2 regions of the Veillonella orientalis genome follow, and region 1 is predicted to be linked to the other one. Evidence: a T-box and tRNA genes for the amino acid it is inferred to sense, from the RefSeq annotation. Region 1 holds a T-box; the other holds one or more tRNA genes.
What was found. A T-box is a leader RNA that pairs with one kind of tRNA and senses whether it is charged. The one in region 1 lies ahead of thrS (threonine--tRNA ligase), so its partner is inferred to be a tRNA-Thr.
Positions count from the first base shown of each region.

Region 1 (9,697 bases):
CCAAATTCCTAACAAGGTAACTGTGCGCGAACTCATTTCTTTATTACAAGAAGGTCATGTAGAATCTATTCGTGTTACAATTCCTGAAGGATACACAGTTGGTGATATTGCTATCGTTCTTGAAAAAAATCAAATTATGAAGGCAAAGGATTTCTTAGCAGAAGCAAAGACCTTTGTACCATATCCATATATGAAAGGTACAAGACCTGCTACATATCCGGTAGAAGGCTTCTTATTCCCAAGTACTTATGAAATTCCAGTAGGTGCAACGCCACGTGAAGTGATTCAAATGATGGCTGACGAAATGAATCGTTACCTCACACCGGCTGTGAAGAAACAAATTCAAGCTCAACACATGAGTATTCATGACTTTGTAACATTGGCATCCATTGTTGAACGTGAATCTTTATTTGATGCAGATCGTCCAACAATTGCAGGGGTATTTAAAAAACGGTTAGCCCATGGTATTCCATTGCAATCTGATGCGACAATTTCCTATGTACTTGGTTATGCAAAAGAAGATGTAACTATTGGTGATACGCAATTACAAAGCCCGTATAATACATACGTATCTAAAGGCTTGCCACCTGGTCCAATTGCGAATCCTGGTAAAAAAGCATTAGATGCAGTTTTGCATTCTGAAGATACAGATTATTTATACTTTGTAGCAGATAAAGATGGACATAACCACTTCTCTAAAACATATGAAGAACATTTAGCGGAAGTTCATAAAATCTATGGTAATGATACGGCTACATCCTCTAATACAGAGGCCGCAGTACAAGCTGGTCCTAACTATGATGTGGCTGTGGCAACGACAGAGCCTAACTACAATTACAGCTCTGAAGAAGCGGTGGAAGCAGATTCTCAATATGTTAATGTGGAACCTACGTATAAATATACACCAACAACGGTTCCAGCTGCTGAAATTCCAGCACCAACACCAGCTCCACAAGCACCAGCTCAATCTGCACCAGCAACTCAATCATCTAGTTCTAACTCTTATGTGCCAACTACAACACCTGCTCCAGAATCTATGCAAAATGTTGTACCAAGTACACAACAAGTACCTCATATTGAAGTAAAGCCAGCTGAATCTGTGGATCGTTCTACGTTGGTAATTCCTAGTGGTAATAGCAATAAATAATGTAGGAGATTGAATCTACTTTCATGACATTAAATGATATTTTAAATGAACAGCGTATTTACGCGATGATTAATGATGTACCGATTCTACGAGAATCTGAGGTTCATCTCTTTGAAGAATTAATAGGTTTGTACCGGCCCACCTCTGTGTTAGAGGTGGGCACCGCCATTGGTTACTCTGCTTTGTTGATGGCTCCGCTACTCGACGAAGAGGAGGGACATATTACATCTATTGAATTAGATGATGTGCGTCACGAAATGGCTAAATATTATATTAACCAATCTGATTATGCCGATACAATTACATTGCTGAAAGGCGATGCGTCTCAAGTCTTAATGGAACTCACCGGTGAATATGATTTAGTGTTTTTAGATGGTCCCAAAGGGCAATATCTTAAACAATTAGAACTCATTTTGCCTCATGTGAAAGAAGGAGGCGTTATCCTGGCAGATAATGTACTTTTTAGAGGTTATGTAAGAGGCGATAAGGAGCCGCCAAAACGGTTTAAGACTATCGTAAAACGGTTAAAAGAATACTTAACGTATGTTGAAAATAAAGAATTGTTTAACACCACCATCTATCCAATGGGTGATGGTATGAGTGTAAGTGTGTGGAAAGGGCACAACAAATAATGGCAGAACATTTTATGGAATTGCTTTGTCCAGCCGGTAATATGGACAAGCTTAAAATGGCTATTCGCTATGGTGCGGATGCTGTATATTGTGCAGGCAAACGTTTTGGTTTGCGCGCAGGTAACTCTAATTTCTCTGACGAGGAATTAAAGGAAGCTGTAGAATTCGTACATGCTCATGGTAAAAAACTCCATGTTACATGTAATATCATTCCTCATAATGAGGACTTTGAAGGTTTAGAGGACTATTTGAAATTCCTTGAAAGTATCGGCGTTGATGCGATCATCGTTGCCGACATGGGTATTTTTAGCCTTGCTAAACGCGTGGCTCCAGGCCTTGAACTTCATGTAAGTACACAAGCTTCTACAACAAACTGGCACACAGTGCAAATGTGGAAAGAATTGGGTGCTACACGTGTAGTAGCAGCTCGCGAAGTGTCTTTGGCTGACCTTAAAGAAATGAAGGATAATGTAGATATTGAAATTGAATCCTTCGTACATGGTTCTATGTGTATCTCTTACTCTGGTCGCTGCCTATTATCTAACTACATGACAGGCAATCGCGATGCGAACCGTGGTCAATGCTCTCAATCTTGCCGTTGGAAATACTCCCTTGTTGAATCCAACCGACCTGGTGAATATTACCCAATTGAAGAAGATGAGCATGGTACATATATCTTTAACTCTAAAGACTTGTGCTTGATTCACCGTATTCCAGACTTATATGAAGCTGGCATCGACAGCCTTAAAATCGAAGGCCGTATGAAATCCGTTCACTACTGTGCAACAGTGGCGAAAGTATATCGTACAGCTATCGATACGTATCTTAAAGAAGGTAAAGATTGGTATGTTCGTCCAGAATGGATTGCAGAATTAGAAAAGATTTCTCACCGTCCATATACTGATGGCTTTGCAGAAGGTCGTCCTGATGAAACTGCTCAGAACTATGGTAAATCTACCAATACACAAAGCCATGATTTTATCGGTTTAGTTATGGGCTACAACGAAGAAGAAAAATACGTTGATCTTGAACAACGTAACAACTTCAAGGTAGGCGATAAAGTAGAATTCTGCCAACCTAAGGGTGAGCTTGTGGAAACTGTAATTGAAAAAATGACAGATGAAGATGGTAATCCAATCGACGTAGCGCCTCATGCACAAATGAAAGTGCGTATCTACATGGATACACCACTTGAGCCGTATTCTATGATGCGCCGTGAATGCAAACCAAAAGAAGCTTAGTAGGTAGTATATTAACGACAAACATATCTAATGGATGACTATACTAGCGATATGTATAGCATTTACATTTTATAGTAATGATGTGTAGGAGGACTTATGAGTGGTACATCTTTAGAACCGAGTAAATCTATCGGTGCATTTACTGATGTACCAGATTTAGCAACTTCTGGGGAAGAGGCGTATGTGTACTTTCATCTTGAACCGAAGCATACGAACTATATCAATCGCATCATTGAAGGCTATGAATACTTAGGGGTTATGACATCTATTGATGTAAATGGACGATGTATGCTAAGGTGTACACCTTCAACACGGCCCTTGGCTATTGAATTATTAAGTAGTCTATCGGACTATGTCACTATCGAGGATTAATATAATATTTTTATCATTACATCAAAATGTTTAGACCTAGTAGAGAAATGAGAGTATATCTATGAAACAATCTATGTTGAAACGTGCATTATTAACAGCTTGTCTAAGTATATCTATGGCAGGCGTAGCTATGGCAGGTCCTGTAGGCCCTGTTATTATCCCTCAAGCAGGGGATGTAGTAGTCATCAATCATGGTCCTGATATGACCTTCACGGGTAATATCAACTTTGATGTGGAAAGCCAAACTAACAATAATTTACAAGTTGGCTCCACTGTGATTCCTAATGTTGTATATGGTGCAGCGTTCAATAAAACTGGTGCGCCAGATACAATTATCCCAGCGCAAACTTACGTGTATGTAGGCACAAAAGATGGGGCGAATGCTTTCACAGAGGCTAGCGATGCTGACAAAAAAGGTGCTAACTGGAATGTAGAAACCTTGAAAAAAACTAAATCTGGTGACGTACAATTGGCAAGCCGTGGCATTCCTGAAAAGCCATTGGCAAATCAAGTAGCCACTATTAAAGATTCCATTATGCTTAGCGCCGTAGACCTCAGTACAACAGAGGTAGGCCGAAACAGCAAGGGCGTTCTATACATGACGGTTCCTAAGGAATTGAAATTGACTACTGACACAGGTATTCCTGAAGATGTGCGCGAAACAATGCCAGCTATGTTCCGTGGTAAAATGGGTGATTCCCTCATGGTAAACCTTATGCCTCTCAATGAAGAGGAGAAACAACAATTAGCGGCAAATCCACATAATGCAAATACAATCGTATTCAACCGTGGTATGAGCATGGCAAAAATGATTGGTTCCTCTGCACGTACAAGTAAAGTGTACACATATATGAAGGATCATTACTTGAACCTCGTTATCGTAGCAAAAGATTACGACGATAACGGTGCTCGTGGTAGTGGTGTTATGATGGTATCTAAACAAGATAACTCTAACGATGTACTCTTAACATTATACAAAGGCCCAGACCTTTCCAATAGCAAATTGGAAAAAGTAATTGGCGCTATGTTATCTACAAACTTCAAACGCTAATAATCTAGCTCATGTACAGTGAGCTGTAGTACAGCTACATTGGTTAGCGTATATATGATAATCTTAATAAACGGCTCGAGTTTGATATGTACCCCTTTTAATGGACAACCCGTAAAGGGGGTACATATTAGTTATATCGGGCCGTTTTTATATGGTGTGTTTAAAGGCGTTTCTTTAATTTATAGATTTTGTGAAATTTACAGTTACACTGTATTGAATTTTTTGATTCTCTATGATACTATAATCTAGTAAAAGTTATGCAAAGGACATGATTCTCATATCCCTGTGTACCAGAGAGAGGCTGATGCTGGAAATGCCTTACACATATATCAGAGTTACCCCCTTTAAACTGATTTGTCGAACCTAAGTAGGCAAATACGGCCGCCACCGTTATCGGGCTTAATGAAGTGAATTAACTATACACATATATTCGTATAGGTAGTTAACTAGGGTGGAACCGCGAATGATCTTCGTCCCTTGTTTTGTAGGGATAGAGGGTCTTTTTTTATTACAAAAATCCAGTCTATCCTAGATAATAATTGGAGGAAATTAAAATGGCAGATGTAAAAATCATTTTACCTGATGGTAGTGCAAAGGAATACGCTGCTGGCACTACTCTTGGGGAAGCAGTAAAACAATTATCTAACAGCTTGGCTAAAAAAGTACTAGCTGCTAATGTAAATGGCGAATTAACAGACCTTCGCGAAGAACTCGTTGATGGTTCTGAAGTAGCATTCTTAACATTCGAAGAAGATGGTGGTAAACATACTTTGCGCCACACAGCTTCTCATATCTTGGCTCAAGCGGTTAAACGCTTATGGCCTGAAGCTAAATTAGCTATCGGTCCTGCTATCGATAAAGGTTTCTACTACGATATCGATATGGAACATACTTTGACTCCTGAAGATTTGGGTAAAATCGAAAAGGAAATGAGCCGTATTGTAAAAGAAAACTTGCCTATCACTAAATCTGTAATGTCTCGTCAAGAAGCTATCGAGTTCTTCAAATCCAAAAACGAAGACTACAAGGTAGAATTGATCGAAGATCTTCCTGAAGATGCTGTTATCTCTTGCTATGCGCAAGGCGACTTCATCGATCTTTGTGCAGGTCCTCACGTGGCATCCACTGGTAAGGTAAAAGCTTTCAAATTACAAAGCATTGCAGGTGCATACTGGCGCGGCGATGAAAAGAACAAAATGTTGCAACGTATTTACGGTACAGCATTTGAAAAGAAAGAAGAACTTGATGCATACCTTCACTTGCTTGAAGAAGCAGCTAAACGCGACCACCGTAAACTTGGTAAAGAACTTGGTTTGTTCGTTATCAAAGAAGAAGGTCCTGGCTTCCCATTCTTCTTACCAAAAGGTATGGCTCTTCGCAACGAATTAGAAAACTTCTGGCGTGAAGTTCACCATGAATTCGATTACGAAGAAATTCGCACACCAATCATCTTAAATAAACAATTGTGGGAAACATCTGGTCACTGGTTCCATTACCGTGAAAATATGTACACTACAATCATTGATGATGAAGAATATGCAATTAAACCAATGAACTGCCCAGGCGGTATCTTGGTTTACCAAAACGAAATGCATTCCTACCGTGACTTCCCATTGCGTTACGCTGAACTTGGTTTAGTTCACCGTCATGAATTGTCCGGTGCATTACATGGCCTATTCCGTGTACGTGCGTTTACTCAAGATGATGCTCACGTATTCATGTTGCCAGACCAAATGCAATCTGAATTGATGAAAGTTATCGAATTGTTCGACCGCATTTATAGCCAATTTGGTTTGAAATACCATGTTGAATTGTCTACTAAACCAGACAATGCAATGGGTGACGATGCCATTTGGGAAGCTGCTACAGAAGCATTGCGCAATGCCATTGAAGCAAAAGGTATTCCTTATGTAATCAACCCTGGCGACGGCGCATTCTACGGCCCTAAACTTGACTACCATATCGAAGATTCCTTAGGCCGTACATGGCAATGTGGTACTATCCAATTGGATATGAACTTGCCTGAACGTTTCCAAATCGAATATGTTGGCGAAGATGGTCAAAAACATCGTCCTATCATGATTCACCGTGCATGCTTCGGCTCCATGGAACGTTTTATCGGTATCTTAACTGAACACTATGCAGGTGCGTTCCCAACATGGATGGCTCCTGTACAAGTTAAAATCTTGCCTATCTCTGAAAAACATGTTGAATATGCTAAAGAATTGGCAAAACAAATGCATCGCGACTATGTACGTGTAGAAGTGGATGATCGTAGCGAAAAAATTGGCTACAAAATCCGCCAAGCACAAATGGCAAAAGTTCCATACATGCTTGTGGTAGGCGATAAAGAAGTTGAAGAAGGCACAGTTAACGTTCGTAAACACGGCGGTGACGAATTAGGTTCCGTACCATTCGAAGAATTCTTCAATTCTATTAAAATCGAAATCAAAGAACGTAACTAATTGATTATTATGACTCATCCATCAATATTACCGATGGATGAGTTGTCATGTTTGAAATTGTTATAATCTAATTTCTTATATGCATCAAAATAAATAGATATAAATTTAGCCCCCATATACTGAAGCCTTTCATTAGACTTAAGTCTAGGAGTTGGCCATTTGTATAGTGGGGGCTATCTCTTTAATTGTTACCTGTGAGTAGCGAAAGGAAATAGTATGAAAGAAGTAAATTCATATGGCTGGAAAGCCGTTATTGGTTCCTCCATTGGTTATGCTATGGATGGTTTTGATCTCTTGATTTTAGGTTTTATGTTGACCTTAATCTCTGGAGATTTAGGCTTGACCACTGGTCAAGCAGGTTCTTTGGTGACGTGGACCTTGGTTGGTGCCGTACTTGGTGGTTTCATCTTCGGTACCTTGTCAGATAAATTTGGTCGCGTTCGCGTATTGACTTGGACTATCGTACTATTTGCAGTATTTACTGGCCTCTGTGCTTTTGCTCAAGGTTATTGGGATCTTCTTATTTACCGTACAATCGCTGGTATTGGTTTAGGTGGTGAATTTGGTATTGGTATGGCACTCGCTGCTGAAGCTTGGCCTGCACAGCATCGTGCAAAAGCGACAAGCTATGTTGCTCTTGGTTGGCAATTAGGCGTGTTGGCTGCTGCTTTGTTAACACCATTACTTATTCCTATTATTGGATGGCGTGGTATGTTTATGGTTGGCATTATTCCAGCACTAGTTGCTTGGGTATTCCGTGCGAAACTACATGAACCAGAAATCTTTGTACAAAGTAAAGAAGATAAAGAGCATTCACATACAAACTCTTTCAAGTTATTAGTAAAAGATGTAAGAACTACAAAGACATCTATTGGTGTTGCTATTTTAACATCTGTTCAAAACTTTGGTTATTACGGTATTATGATTTGGTTACCTAATTTCTTAAGTAAGCAATTAGGCTTCTCTCTTACAAAATCCGGTTTGTGGACAGCGGTTACTGTTTGTGGCATGATGGTCGGTATTTGGTTATTTGGTCGCTTGGCTGATAAAATAGGTCGTAAACCTACATTCATCCTATTCCAAGTATGTGCTGTAGTATCTATTTTAATCTACTCTCAACTATCTGATCCAACTGCCATGCTATTTGCCGGTGCTATCTTAGGCGCCTCTGTAAATGGTATGATGGGTGGCTATGGTGCCTTGATGGCAGAAGCCTACCCAACAACTGCTCGTGCAACGGCTCAAAACGTACTATTTAATATTGGTCGTGCTGTAGGCGGCTTTAGCCCAATGGTAGTAGGCATGATCATCTCTATGTACTCCTACCAAGTAGCAATTGCATTCCTAGCTATTATCTACGTACTTGATATTCTTGCAACCCTATTCTTAATCCCTGAACTTAAAGGTAAGGAATTAGAATAATATAGTGAATATCTAAAAGGCTCTGTCTCATGACAGAGCCTTTTGGTTTATATATGATTGTTATGAAAGTACAGTATTATGCGATTCCAATCCAGTGCCAATATGTAAGAGCAAATACGAGCATCATTACATAGCCAATAATAGTCAATGGAATACCTGTAGTCATAAATGTTTTTACGTCGAATGTGTCGGTACCGTAAGCTACCATACCTTGTGGAGAGTTTACTGGTAATACTAGACCGAAGCAGATCGCATATTGCATAAGCATGGTTACGCCAATTGGGTTAAGACCTTCTGCGTTATGTCCTACTACAATAGAAATTACAATAGGAATCATAGCAGAGGAGAGGGCTGTAGCAGATGCAAAGCCTAGGTGGATGACAATGAGGAAGGCTGCCATTACAGCAATTAAGATGAATACGCTGGCACTTTCAAGGGAGAAGGCGTTTACGAATACTTGAGCTAGCCAAGTGGCTGCCTTTGTTTTCAGTAATACAGATCCAAGACCGATACCAGCACCAAACATAACGATGGAACCCCAGTCGATGTTTGGCTGTGCAAATTTCCAATCCATAATGCCAATCTTAGGGAAGAAGAATAATGCGATAGCTACAATTGTTGTAGTTGTTGTATCGATAGAATGTAGCTTGCCACCGGTAGCCCATAATGCGAGAAGACCGATAGAAATACATAACAGTTTCTTTTCATCAGTACTCATAGGACCGATTTCTTGGCGCATTTTAGCGAGTTGTACATCGCCACCTACAAGTTCCTTGAACTCTGGCTTAATTAATGCTTGTGTTAAGAAGTAGGCGATGATAACCATAATGATGGAGAATGGAGCCGCTGCAGTAAGCCAATCTATCCAGCTAATAGATGTATTCATCTGAGTTTGTATAAAGCCTACAGCCACAAGATTTTGAGCGGCAGCCGTTTGAATCATAATATTCCAGAACGTATCGGCTTGTACGGCACCTACCATGAGTAGAGCGGCTACGCGGCTTTTACGTTCAATACCTAAGTTCTCAACAATACCAATGATAATCGGTGCTAAGCAAGCAATACGAGCTGTTGCACTGGGTACGAAGAAGGCGAGGATAAGTCCTGTAATAATAACACCTAAATAAATACGACTTACCTTAGTACCAACGCTAGATAGTACTAACATGGCGATACGACGATCGAGACCCGTTTTACGCATAGCTACAGAGATAAACATAGCAGCACCTACGAGAATCATGGCTGGTGAAGAATAACCAGAAATGATCAGCTTCAAGGCATTGGCTGTGCCCATAGCCTTGGCAGGTGCTTCGGGATTTGGTGAGAATCCTAATAGTAAAGCGGTAAGTGCAGTAATCATGGTAGCA
Region 1 covers NZ_AP022322.1:1,038,876-1,048,572, reverse strand. Annotated here, with positions in the region: gene mltG (endolytic transglycosylase MltG) at 1-1,147, shown strand, start outside; gene VEIS1202513_RS04740 (O-methyltransferase) at 1,171-1,779, shown strand; gene VEIS1202513_RS04735 (peptidase U32 family protein) at 1,779-3,020, shown strand; gene VEIS1202513_RS04730 (DUF4911 domain-containing protein) at 3,117-3,392, shown strand; gene VEIS1202513_RS04725 (hypothetical protein) at 3,454-4,443, shown strand; T-box leader at 4,692-4,924, shown strand; gene thrS (threonine--tRNA ligase) at 4,998-6,908, shown strand; gene VEIS1202513_RS04715 (MFS transporter) at 7,125-8,330, shown strand; gene VEIS1202513_RS04710 (DASS family sodium-coupled anion symporter) at 8,407-9,697, opposite strand, start outside.

Region 2 (9,697 bases), 620 kb from region 1:
GGAGTGATCAATTCGATATCCATTGTTACGTTATCGCCAGGCATACACATTTCTACACCTTCAGGAAGGTTTACAACACCTGTTACGTCTGTTGTACGGAAGTAGAATTGTGGACGGTAGTTGGAGAAGAATGGAGTATGACGGCCACCTTCTTCTTTAGTCAATACGTATACTTCTGCTTTGAATTTTGTGTGTGGTTTGATGGAACCTGGTTTAGCCAATACTTGACCACGTTCGATGTCTTTGCGGTCTACACCACGAAGCAATGCACCAACGTTATCACCTGCTACTGCAGAATCCAAAGTTTTACGGAACATTTCAAGACCAGTTACTACGTATTGTTCAGCTTTTTCTTTCAAGCCTACAACTTCTACTGTGTCGCCTACGTTTACTTGACCACGTTCAACACGGCCAGTTGCTACTGTACCACGACCAGTGATTGTGAATACGTCTTCCACAGGCATCAAGAAAGGTTTGTCAGTATCACGAACTGGAGTTGGGATGTAGGAGTCTACAGCTGCCATCAATTCGTCGATTTTAGCTACATATTGAGCGTCGCCTTCCAAAGCTTTCAAAGCGGAACCTACAACGATAGGTACTTCGTCGCCAGGGAATTCGTAGGAGGAAAGAAGTTCACGAACTTCCATTTCTACTAATTCGATCAATTCTTCATCGTCAACCATGTCAGCTTTGTTCAAGAATACTACGATTGCAGGAACACCAACTTGGCGAGCCAACAAGATGTGTTCGCGAGTTTGAGGCATAGGGCCGTCAGCTGCGGAACATACCAAGATAGCGCCGTCCATTTGAGCCGCACCAGTGATCATGTTTTTAACATAGTCAGCATGGCCTGGGCAGTCAACGTGCGCATAGTGACGGTTTTCAGTTTCGTATTCAACGTGTGCAGTGTTGATTGTGATACCGCGTTCACGTTCTTCTGGAGCTTTATCGATCATGCTGTAATCTTGGAAATCAGCTTGGCCTTTTTCAGCCAATACTTTAGTGATTGCAGCTGTCAAAGTAGTTTTACCATGGTCAACGTGACCGATTGTACCAATGTTAACATGCGGTTTCGTACGTTCAAATTTTTCTTTTGCCATTAGGATTGTATCCTCCTTCACAAAAACAAATTACATTCTAGTATTAATATAATATATTAACCCTAATTTATCAATGGAATATAAGATTCCCTTATACATTATTATACCATATATAGAAAAACTTCTAAAAATACAAATATTCTTCTAAAATAAAAAACTGACAAATGTAATCCTTACACTCATCAGCTTCAATTTGTATTTTATGGAGAAATAAAAAAATCCTCACCAATGTGAGGTTTAATGGTGGCGGCACACGGATTTGAACCGCGGACACACCGGGTATGAACCGATTGCTCTAGCCAACTGAGCTATGCCGCCATGTATGGAGCTAGTGACCGGGATTGAACCGGTGACCTTATCCTTACCAAGGATACGCTCTGCCGACTGAGCTACACCAGCACAATGAACGATCATTTCACTGTGAATTTTTGTGGTTGCGGGGACAGGACTTGAACCTGCGACCTTCGGGTTATGAGCCCGACGAGCTACCAACTGCTCCACCCCGCTATAAATGGTGGAGGGAGAAGGATTCGAACCTTCGAAGTCGAAGACGGCAGATTTACAGTCTGCTCCCTTTGGCCGCTCGGGAATCCCTCCAAAAATAAAATGGAGCTGGCGATAGGAATTGAACCCACAACCTGCTGATTACAAGTCAGCTGCTCTACCAATTGAGCTACGCCAGCATCATTACGACAAGATGTATTTTATCATCCGCCTCACTAAGTGTCAAGAACTTTTTAAAAACTTTTTTGAAGTTTTTTCGTTCACTGCGGTATCCCTTAGTGCTTAATCATAATAACATGAAACGATACCCTATGCAAGTATTTTTTCTAAACTTTTTAAACTTCATTTTTTCCTCATCGGCAATCATAGATAAAGAGAGATAATTGCTAATATAGCTACCATTATCCGATAGTACCCAAAGGAGGATAAAGACTGGTACAGCCATGATAAACGAAAAATCAGCAGCAGCTCTTCGAGTACAACCGATTAACATGCCCCCTGCAATGGTAGCGCCAGACCGCGAAAATCCAGGCCACAAACAGAGCATTTGATAGAGCCCAATCTGGAAGCATTGGTATATAGATAAATTATTTACAGAATCTACCAGTCTTGTAGTCACTCGTCTTTTTTCTGCATAAATCATAAAAAGGGCGCCTACCAAAAGACCTATTATCACAGGAATCGGCCCAATAATAATCATATGCCCTGTACTAGATACAGGAATACATTCTGTTATACCTTCTATAACACCTAAAATGAGGGCAATTACATATTGGTCCATGATATCACCTGCCTTTTATATGCGGTCATAACTCATGGCAATATATAATGCCCTCAGCAATCAATATAACTCTATTAATCAATAACCATAACACGATCAGGTTTAGTGATTGTCACTACCGCATGTTTTGGATCATTATTGTGTTCTAAGTACAATTGATCACCTTCGAGATGACCACGCCAACCTACAACAATCGGATATGTTTTACTAATAGTCTTTAATAGTTCAAGAGGATTTAAATTTAATATCGGTGCAAACAATACATTAATACCATCGATAAGAACAACTTCTGTATCACTGCGACTTAATGCACGACGAATTACTTCTTCTGCAAGTTGTGGTCTTTCATCACGAGGTACTAATAAAAACTCTTCTTCAATAAGTTGTTTTGCCTCTAAGTACTTCCAACCTTTTTGTTCAGATAATTCACGAATTAACAAACTTTTACCAGAACCAGGACCACCAACGATAAACAATATGCGTTCATCATCACCTTGAATTTGTTCCCAACGTTCTCTTACATCTTGAACTGTAACCATATCCCTTGCCTCCTCGCTGTAACCGTTCCTACTTAACTGGACGGTCAGATAACATAACGGATTTGATATATTGGTTTTTATCATCTAGGGCAAACTGCAAATATGAGTCGCTTGCCGCTGGATTTTTATATTCATATACAGTAGATGTGCCCGCATTTGTTGTAGATTCAACAATACGAGTAGGCATACCATATACAAAGAGCAATAAGTATTTAGTATCCCCCATCGCAATGCCGCGACGAGTAGGTGTGTAAATATTTAATAGAACACGATTGATGAGATTTTTTTTATCAACACTCACGCCATATTCGTTATAGCCAATAAATGTGGACCCAAACAACATACCTTGATGTTTCCAATCATTATTGGGATCATTAACAAAATAATCATTTAATTTATAGCCACGCAACACAAAATCATCAGCAGTCAATTTACCTGCTTGAAAATCATATACTGGAGCTTTAGGCAATCCAAATCTTGGCCATACTTGCCCACTAATCATATCAACAGCCTCTACATTGCTTTGTTTGATGGTGAAAGCAATATATTCTTTCTGTTGTCCTAGCATAGATTGTTGTTGGCTATTATTATTTGTATTCTCTATCGAGCTATTAAATTCCTTTTTTCGAGACCATGAATTTTCGGAATGACCTTCATATAGGAAAATATAACTTTCATTTTTCAAATCACGCCACATCGCAATAGGGCTACCATAGGCAAATACCAATTCCATGCGCGTGCTACCAACACCAATATCGCGTACAGTGTGGACGCCTTTTTTCGTACTATGAATATTAGTAATAGTATTCGGTTCAAAGAAATAAGTAGCACCTTGACCGCGCAATTGATTATTTACTAAACGCTCTTGAGCAGGTCCCGTATAAACGGTCACCTCCAAGTCTTTCATATAGTACGTCGTAAAGTTATCACGAACCACTGTTTTTTCTACATCTTTAGGCGCTACAAACTGATCTCCTAAGCGATACCCATCAATAGCATAATCATCTTCAGACCCTAAAGCTGGCAAATTATTAGCCGTATAAGACTTACCAATATCAGCCAAGTTATTTTGCGTTACGCTAGGCAATGGACCTTCATTTTCGCTAGCTGCTTGCCAAAACTGTATGGAATCACCAAACTCGGTAACTGCCATTTGTTCAGCTAGCCATCCTGTTTTAGTGCTTTCCTTTTTTGTCTTTGTATCGATTTTAACAGCTTTAATCGGTGCATTATCTATATACGCAACAGACTCAGCCGCATCAGTTCCCGCTGCTTCTACAGTTGTCTTATCATCCGTATGTGCAACATCATTTGCATTCTCTGTAGATTCCACCGCAGTTTGTTTCACAGTCGAAATAGCCGGTTCTGCCGCATACCCTACCGTTGTAGCAGATAGGCCAACTAAAAGTGCCGCTACGATACGGCTCTTAATAGAATGATTCATCGATTACTCTCCAATTGCGCACGCAACCATGTCAACCATGGCTCAAGTCCATTATGGGCCGTGCAACTTACTTCAAAAATCTCTCCTGTTGGATTCAAATTACGTATATCTTGTATTGCCTTGTCTTTTTTAAATGGTACATAAGGCAATAAATCTATCTTATTAATGAGAATAGCCTTTGACTCTTTAAAGATTAATGGGTATTTAAGAGGCTTATCTTCACCTTCAGTAACAGATAATACAGTTACCTTCATGCTTTCACCAATCTCAAATTCTGCAGGGCATACAAGGTTACCTACATTCTCGATAATGATCATATCGAGTTCATCAAGATTTAAATCACCTAGTGCATCTTGAATCATTTGTGCATCAAGATGGCAACCTCCCACTGTATTGATTTGAATAACAGGAACGCCTAATTCATGAATCCGTTCCGCATCCTTAGCAGTAAATAAATCACCTTCAATAACAGCAAGGCGGTAATCTTTTTTCAAATCATGTAAAGTTGCCTCCAATAGAGATGTTTTACCAGCCCCTGGAGAACCTAATAGATTAAATACAAAAATATTTTTTTCCTTAAACAACTGTTGTAAGGACTCTGCAATGGCATCATTTTTTGCCAATACATTAGTTTTAACTTGAACTTGCATGTCCTAACCTTTCTATCAATCGATATCCATGGAGGTCACTTGTAGTTCGCGGCCACCAATGGTTTGTACGAAATGACTGTCACAATAGGGACAGATAAACTTATAATTTTCTACAGGAAATGTTTTATCACAATCCAAGCACTTTCCTTCAATAGGAATCGTGTTAATTTCTATACGCGAACCTTCAGCTGCAGTCCCCTTTGTAACTGCTTCCCAACAAAAAAGAAGGGAATCTGGTTCCACGCCACTCATAAGACCCAAATCGAGTTGAACGGAATGAATCACAGATGCATCGTGTTGGCGCAATGTATCAAGGGCCACATCAAGTATACCTTCTGCTATAGACATCTCATGCATGGTATGCCTCATATACAGCTTCAAGCATCATAGTAGTCGTTACAGAGCCTACACCACCAGGCACTGGAGTAATTGCAGATGCAATATCTTTTACCGCTTCATAATCAACATCGCCTACCGTCTTACCTTCTAGTTCATTAATGCCTACATCGATAACAACAGCACCTGGCTTAATCATATCTGCTGTAATCATATGAGCACGACCAGCTGCAGCAATAACGATATCGCCTCGTTTTACTTGCTCTGCCAAATCAGGAGTTCTAGAATGGCACATTGTAACAGTACCATGTGCACCAAGGGTCATAAGAGCTACTGGTTTGCCAATAACTTGGCTACGACCGATTACTACCACATGTTTCCCCTCTACAGGAATATCGTAGTGATTCAAAATTGCCATACACGCCTTTGCAGTACAAGGGGCAAAACCACCTTTGCCTGCAGTTACAAGGCCAATATTATACGTAGTTAAACCATCGATATCTTTTTTAGGATCTAGCATATCGATAAGAGCCTCTGTATCAATGTGTTTAGGCATCGGCATTAACGGTAAAATTCCATGAACAGCCGCATCATTATTTAATTCTTGCAATGCTGCCACCACTTCATCCTGTGTAGCCGTTTCAGGTAATTGCTTTAATACAAAGCCATAGCCAAAGTTCTTGGCTGTCTTTTCCATAAATGTAGCATACATATGAGCACCGTGGTCCTCACCAACGAGTAATACTGCCATAGTAATTACAGAGTCGCCTACTGCTGCAACTTTTTCTTGTAAAATCGCCTTGTGAGCATCTGCTACTGCTTTACCGCGTAATTCGATCATAAGTATCTCCATTCATTTAAACTATCTATAAAATAAGGCGCCTCCGGAGAGGCACCTAAGTCTCTTATTCTATTATATAACGAACTGTCTATAATTTCTAATTATGACCGAATTCGTTTTATCTACGGAAATGAACAGTAATTGCTGTACCAGCCTGAACAGTTGTACCGCTACTTTCATCTTGAGATGTAGCCGTACCAGTTCCATCCGGTTTAAAGGCAAGTCCCGCCTTATGTAACCAATCACGCACTTCACCATAGGTAAAACCAGTAAAGTTAGGCAATGTAACAGAACCATCACTTCCCGGTTTTGGTTCAGGTAATGTATTAGCAGCTTTAACAGCTACTGGTGTACTTTCTTTAACATACGGACTCATTTGGTAATACCGTACAAGTTGAGATACGATGTCCTTAAATACAGGGGCTACAATTTGACTACCATAATAAGAACCCTTTTGTGGGTCATCAATAACGACAAGAACTACAAATTTTGGATCCTCTACAGGGCCAAAGCCAATAAAGGACGCAATGTATTGTCCGTCGAGATAACCGCCATGTTTGGTATCTAGTTTTTGCGCCGTACCAGTTTTACCAGCAAAGTGATAGCCTTCTACCATCGCTTTTGTACCGCCACCTTCAGATACTTCTTTTTCTAGAATATCTACGATGGTTTTAACAGTTTCCGCAGGAACTGGTTGGCCTACAACAGATGTTTCTGTCGTACTTGTCACATCCCCTTGAGAATTACTATAGGACTTGATAATATGCGGTTTCATCATAGCACCGCCATTAGCAAGGGCACCAAAAGCGCGAACCATTTGTAATGGTGTAACCGCAATACCTTGACCGATGGACATAGTCGCAACGTCTAGCTTACTCATATCCTCTGGATTATACAAAATACCTGCTCCTTCACCAGGCAATTCAATACCTGTTTCAGAACCAAAGCCATAATCACGTACATATTTCGAGAGAATATCTGCCCCTGTTAATGTACCAATTTCAGCCATACCAGTATTAAGAGAGTACTTCAAAATATCTAGCAAACGAACAGGACCATATCCCTCACCATCCCAGTTTCTAATGATATGTCCATTGGCAGCGAAGGCCCCTTTATCGTTATACACAGTGTCTAACTTCCATTTGCCTGCTGCAAGAGCTGCAGATGCAATGATAGGTTTGAATGTAGAACCTGGTTCATATAAATTGGTAACCGCAATATTTTTGAAAGCCTCTTCACCACTTTGGTTGTAGTTATTAGGATCATAACTTGGACGATTGGCCATCGCTAATATTTCACCGGTCTTTGGATCCATAACGATAACGCTGGCATGCTTAGCTCCTGTATCAACCATTGCCTTATCAAGAGCGCGTTCTGCAATAAATTGAATTGTTGCATCGATGGTTAAGGTTACACTTTTACCCTTATCTGGTAAAAATTTAGATAGTACGGAACCAAAGATGGCATTCCCTTTATTATCAGTAGCTACAATTTCTTGTTGTACGCCCCCCTTTAATTCGTCATCAAGAACCAGTTCTAGACCATCAAGACCTTTATCATCAGTACCGACAAAGCCTAATACTTGTGCCGCTAAGACACCATTTGGATAATAGCGCTTAGATTCTTCAACGAAATTAAGGCCTGCAATATTATTATCCTTAATAACTTGTTGTACCCCTTTTGATTTATCTGCATCCATCATACGATTCAACCAGACAAAGGCGGTATCCTCTTGCAAAGCTTTCACAATATTCTCTTTTGACATCGTTACATACGGTGAGATGAGCTCGGCAATCTCTTGAGGAGACTGTTTAATCATCTTTGGATCTGCATATAAAGATTTTGTAACTACACTCATCGCCAAAGGCTTGCCATTACGGTCATAGATTGTACCACGCGGCGATTGTAATTTTCTATCTACTTGAACTTGTAATAAGTTTTTCTTCTCTAGGTCAAAGGTATCAAAGACCTGTAACTGTGCTAAACGCCCGATAAGGACGAAGGCAACGGTCATGAGTATGGCAAGGCACCACGTAGTGCGACTCCAATCACTCATGCGTAATAACGCTTTATTTAATAACTTCATCATTTCTCCACTGGACGGCGTAACTTATGATCTAATGCATCATATAATGCATCTGGTTCATTGGGAATCACCCCATTTTGTACCTGACCTAATAAATACTGCAATCCTTCCCCCACTTTTTTCCCTGCAAGCTTAATAACTCGTTCGTCATAATTTAAATCCTTTGTATGGATAGGCATCTCTAGGCTAAGATCTGCCATACATTCACCAAAGGCTAAGGTGCCATCAGTCGATGCATAAGGCTTCCCACAGCCTAATACATCGGCAGCACAAACCTTAGATAATTGTTCCCATGCAATTCGCATAATTTGACTATCTCGAAACTCACCGCTGCGAGCCTCTTTACGGATCCACTTCTTCTCATTAGCTTCCCCATTTTGTACAAAATAGTGAAAGCGCATATGATTTTTTACAATCCAAGCTACACGGCGCACAAAACTCTTAGGGTAACCTAAACGAGTAAGCAAGGTTTCTGTCATTTCAGCCCCTAATGTATCATGGCCACGATCCGTCAAACGTCCGTTAATAACAGCCCGTACCGCTGGCATACCCTTTGCTACATCGTGTAACAGTGCACCCCAACGCAATATTAAATCTGGTTCTGTATGAGATACAACGGCTAATGTATGATACCAACCATCAAATTCGTGAAAGTCTTTTTCTTGTGGTAAATTCACAAGATGGTATAGCTCTGGTAAAATAGGCACTTCATGAGCGACGCCATTTTCTACAACGCGACAAGAGCACTCGGCCAAGCGAGATTGTACTAATACATCAAGGCCTTTAGCCACAGCAGGCTCTAACATGAGTCGGTCCAGTTCACTACGGACTCTCTCAAGAGATAACCCAGACACACGATAAAATGCCTTTGGCATAGCTTCTAATAAGTCTTCGGTAGGTAAGAAATCTAGCTTTGCCACAAAGCGGCATGCTCTAAATAATCGCAATGCGTCTTCTTCAAAGCGTTGCTGTGCATTGCCAATGGTTCGCAATGTCTTATGCTTGATATCTCGACGTCCCCCTACTAGGTCTATGACCTCACCAAAACGATTCATCGCCATGCCATTGACCGTAAAGTCGCGACGCAACACGTCTTCCTCCAAGGTATCGGCATAAGCGATTTCTTCTGGTCGATGACTATCCGCTCCATATCGTTCAGTGCGATACGTTGCAATTTCATATTGCTTTCCTTCTAGTGTAGCTACTACTACACCAAAGGATTTTCCTACTAAGTCTGTCGTTTGAATATCTTGACCGCGTAGGACTTCAATTACCGTATCAGGGCGTGCAGACGTCACAATATCAAAGTCATGAGGCTTTTGATGCATCAAAATATCACGCACTGCTCCGCCAATGATATAGGCTTCATAACCTGCTTCTTCCAATACAGTCAATATTCGATTGGCTTGTTCCATC
Region 2 covers NZ_AP022322.1:1,658,331-1,668,027, forward strand. Annotated here, with positions in the region: gene tuf (elongation factor Tu) at 1-1,100, opposite strand, end outside; tRNA gene VEIS1202513_RS07645 (tRNA-Met) at 1,342-1,418, opposite strand; tRNA gene VEIS1202513_RS07650 (tRNA-Thr) at 1,424-1,499, opposite strand; tRNA gene VEIS1202513_RS07655 (tRNA-Met) at 1,532-1,607, opposite strand; tRNA gene VEIS1202513_RS07660 (tRNA-Tyr) at 1,613-1,697, opposite strand; tRNA gene VEIS1202513_RS07665 (tRNA-Thr) at 1,708-1,783, opposite strand; gene VEIS1202513_RS07670 (undecaprenyl-diphosphate phosphatase) at 1,891-2,385, opposite strand; gene brxF (BREX-3 system P-loop-containing protein BrxF) at 2,460-2,924, opposite strand; gene VEIS1202513_RS07680 (hypothetical protein) at 2,953-4,368, opposite strand; gene hypB (hydrogenase nickel incorporation protein HypB) at 4,365-5,018, opposite strand; gene hypA (hydrogenase maturation nickel metallochaperone HypA) at 5,034-5,375, opposite strand; gene VEIS1202513_RS07695 (bifunctional 5,10-methylenetetrahydrofolate dehydrogenase/5,10-methenyltetrahydrofolate cyclohydrolase) at 5,368-6,195, opposite strand; gene VEIS1202513_RS07700 (penicillin-binding transpeptidase domain-containing protein) at 6,314-8,281, opposite strand; gene VEIS1202513_RS07705 (CCA tRNA nucleotidyltransferase) at 8,281-9,697, opposite strand, start outside.
Region 2: it encodes a tRNA-Thr, which carries the amino acid that the T-box ahead of thrS (threonine--tRNA ligase) is inferred to sense. The anticodon was not compared.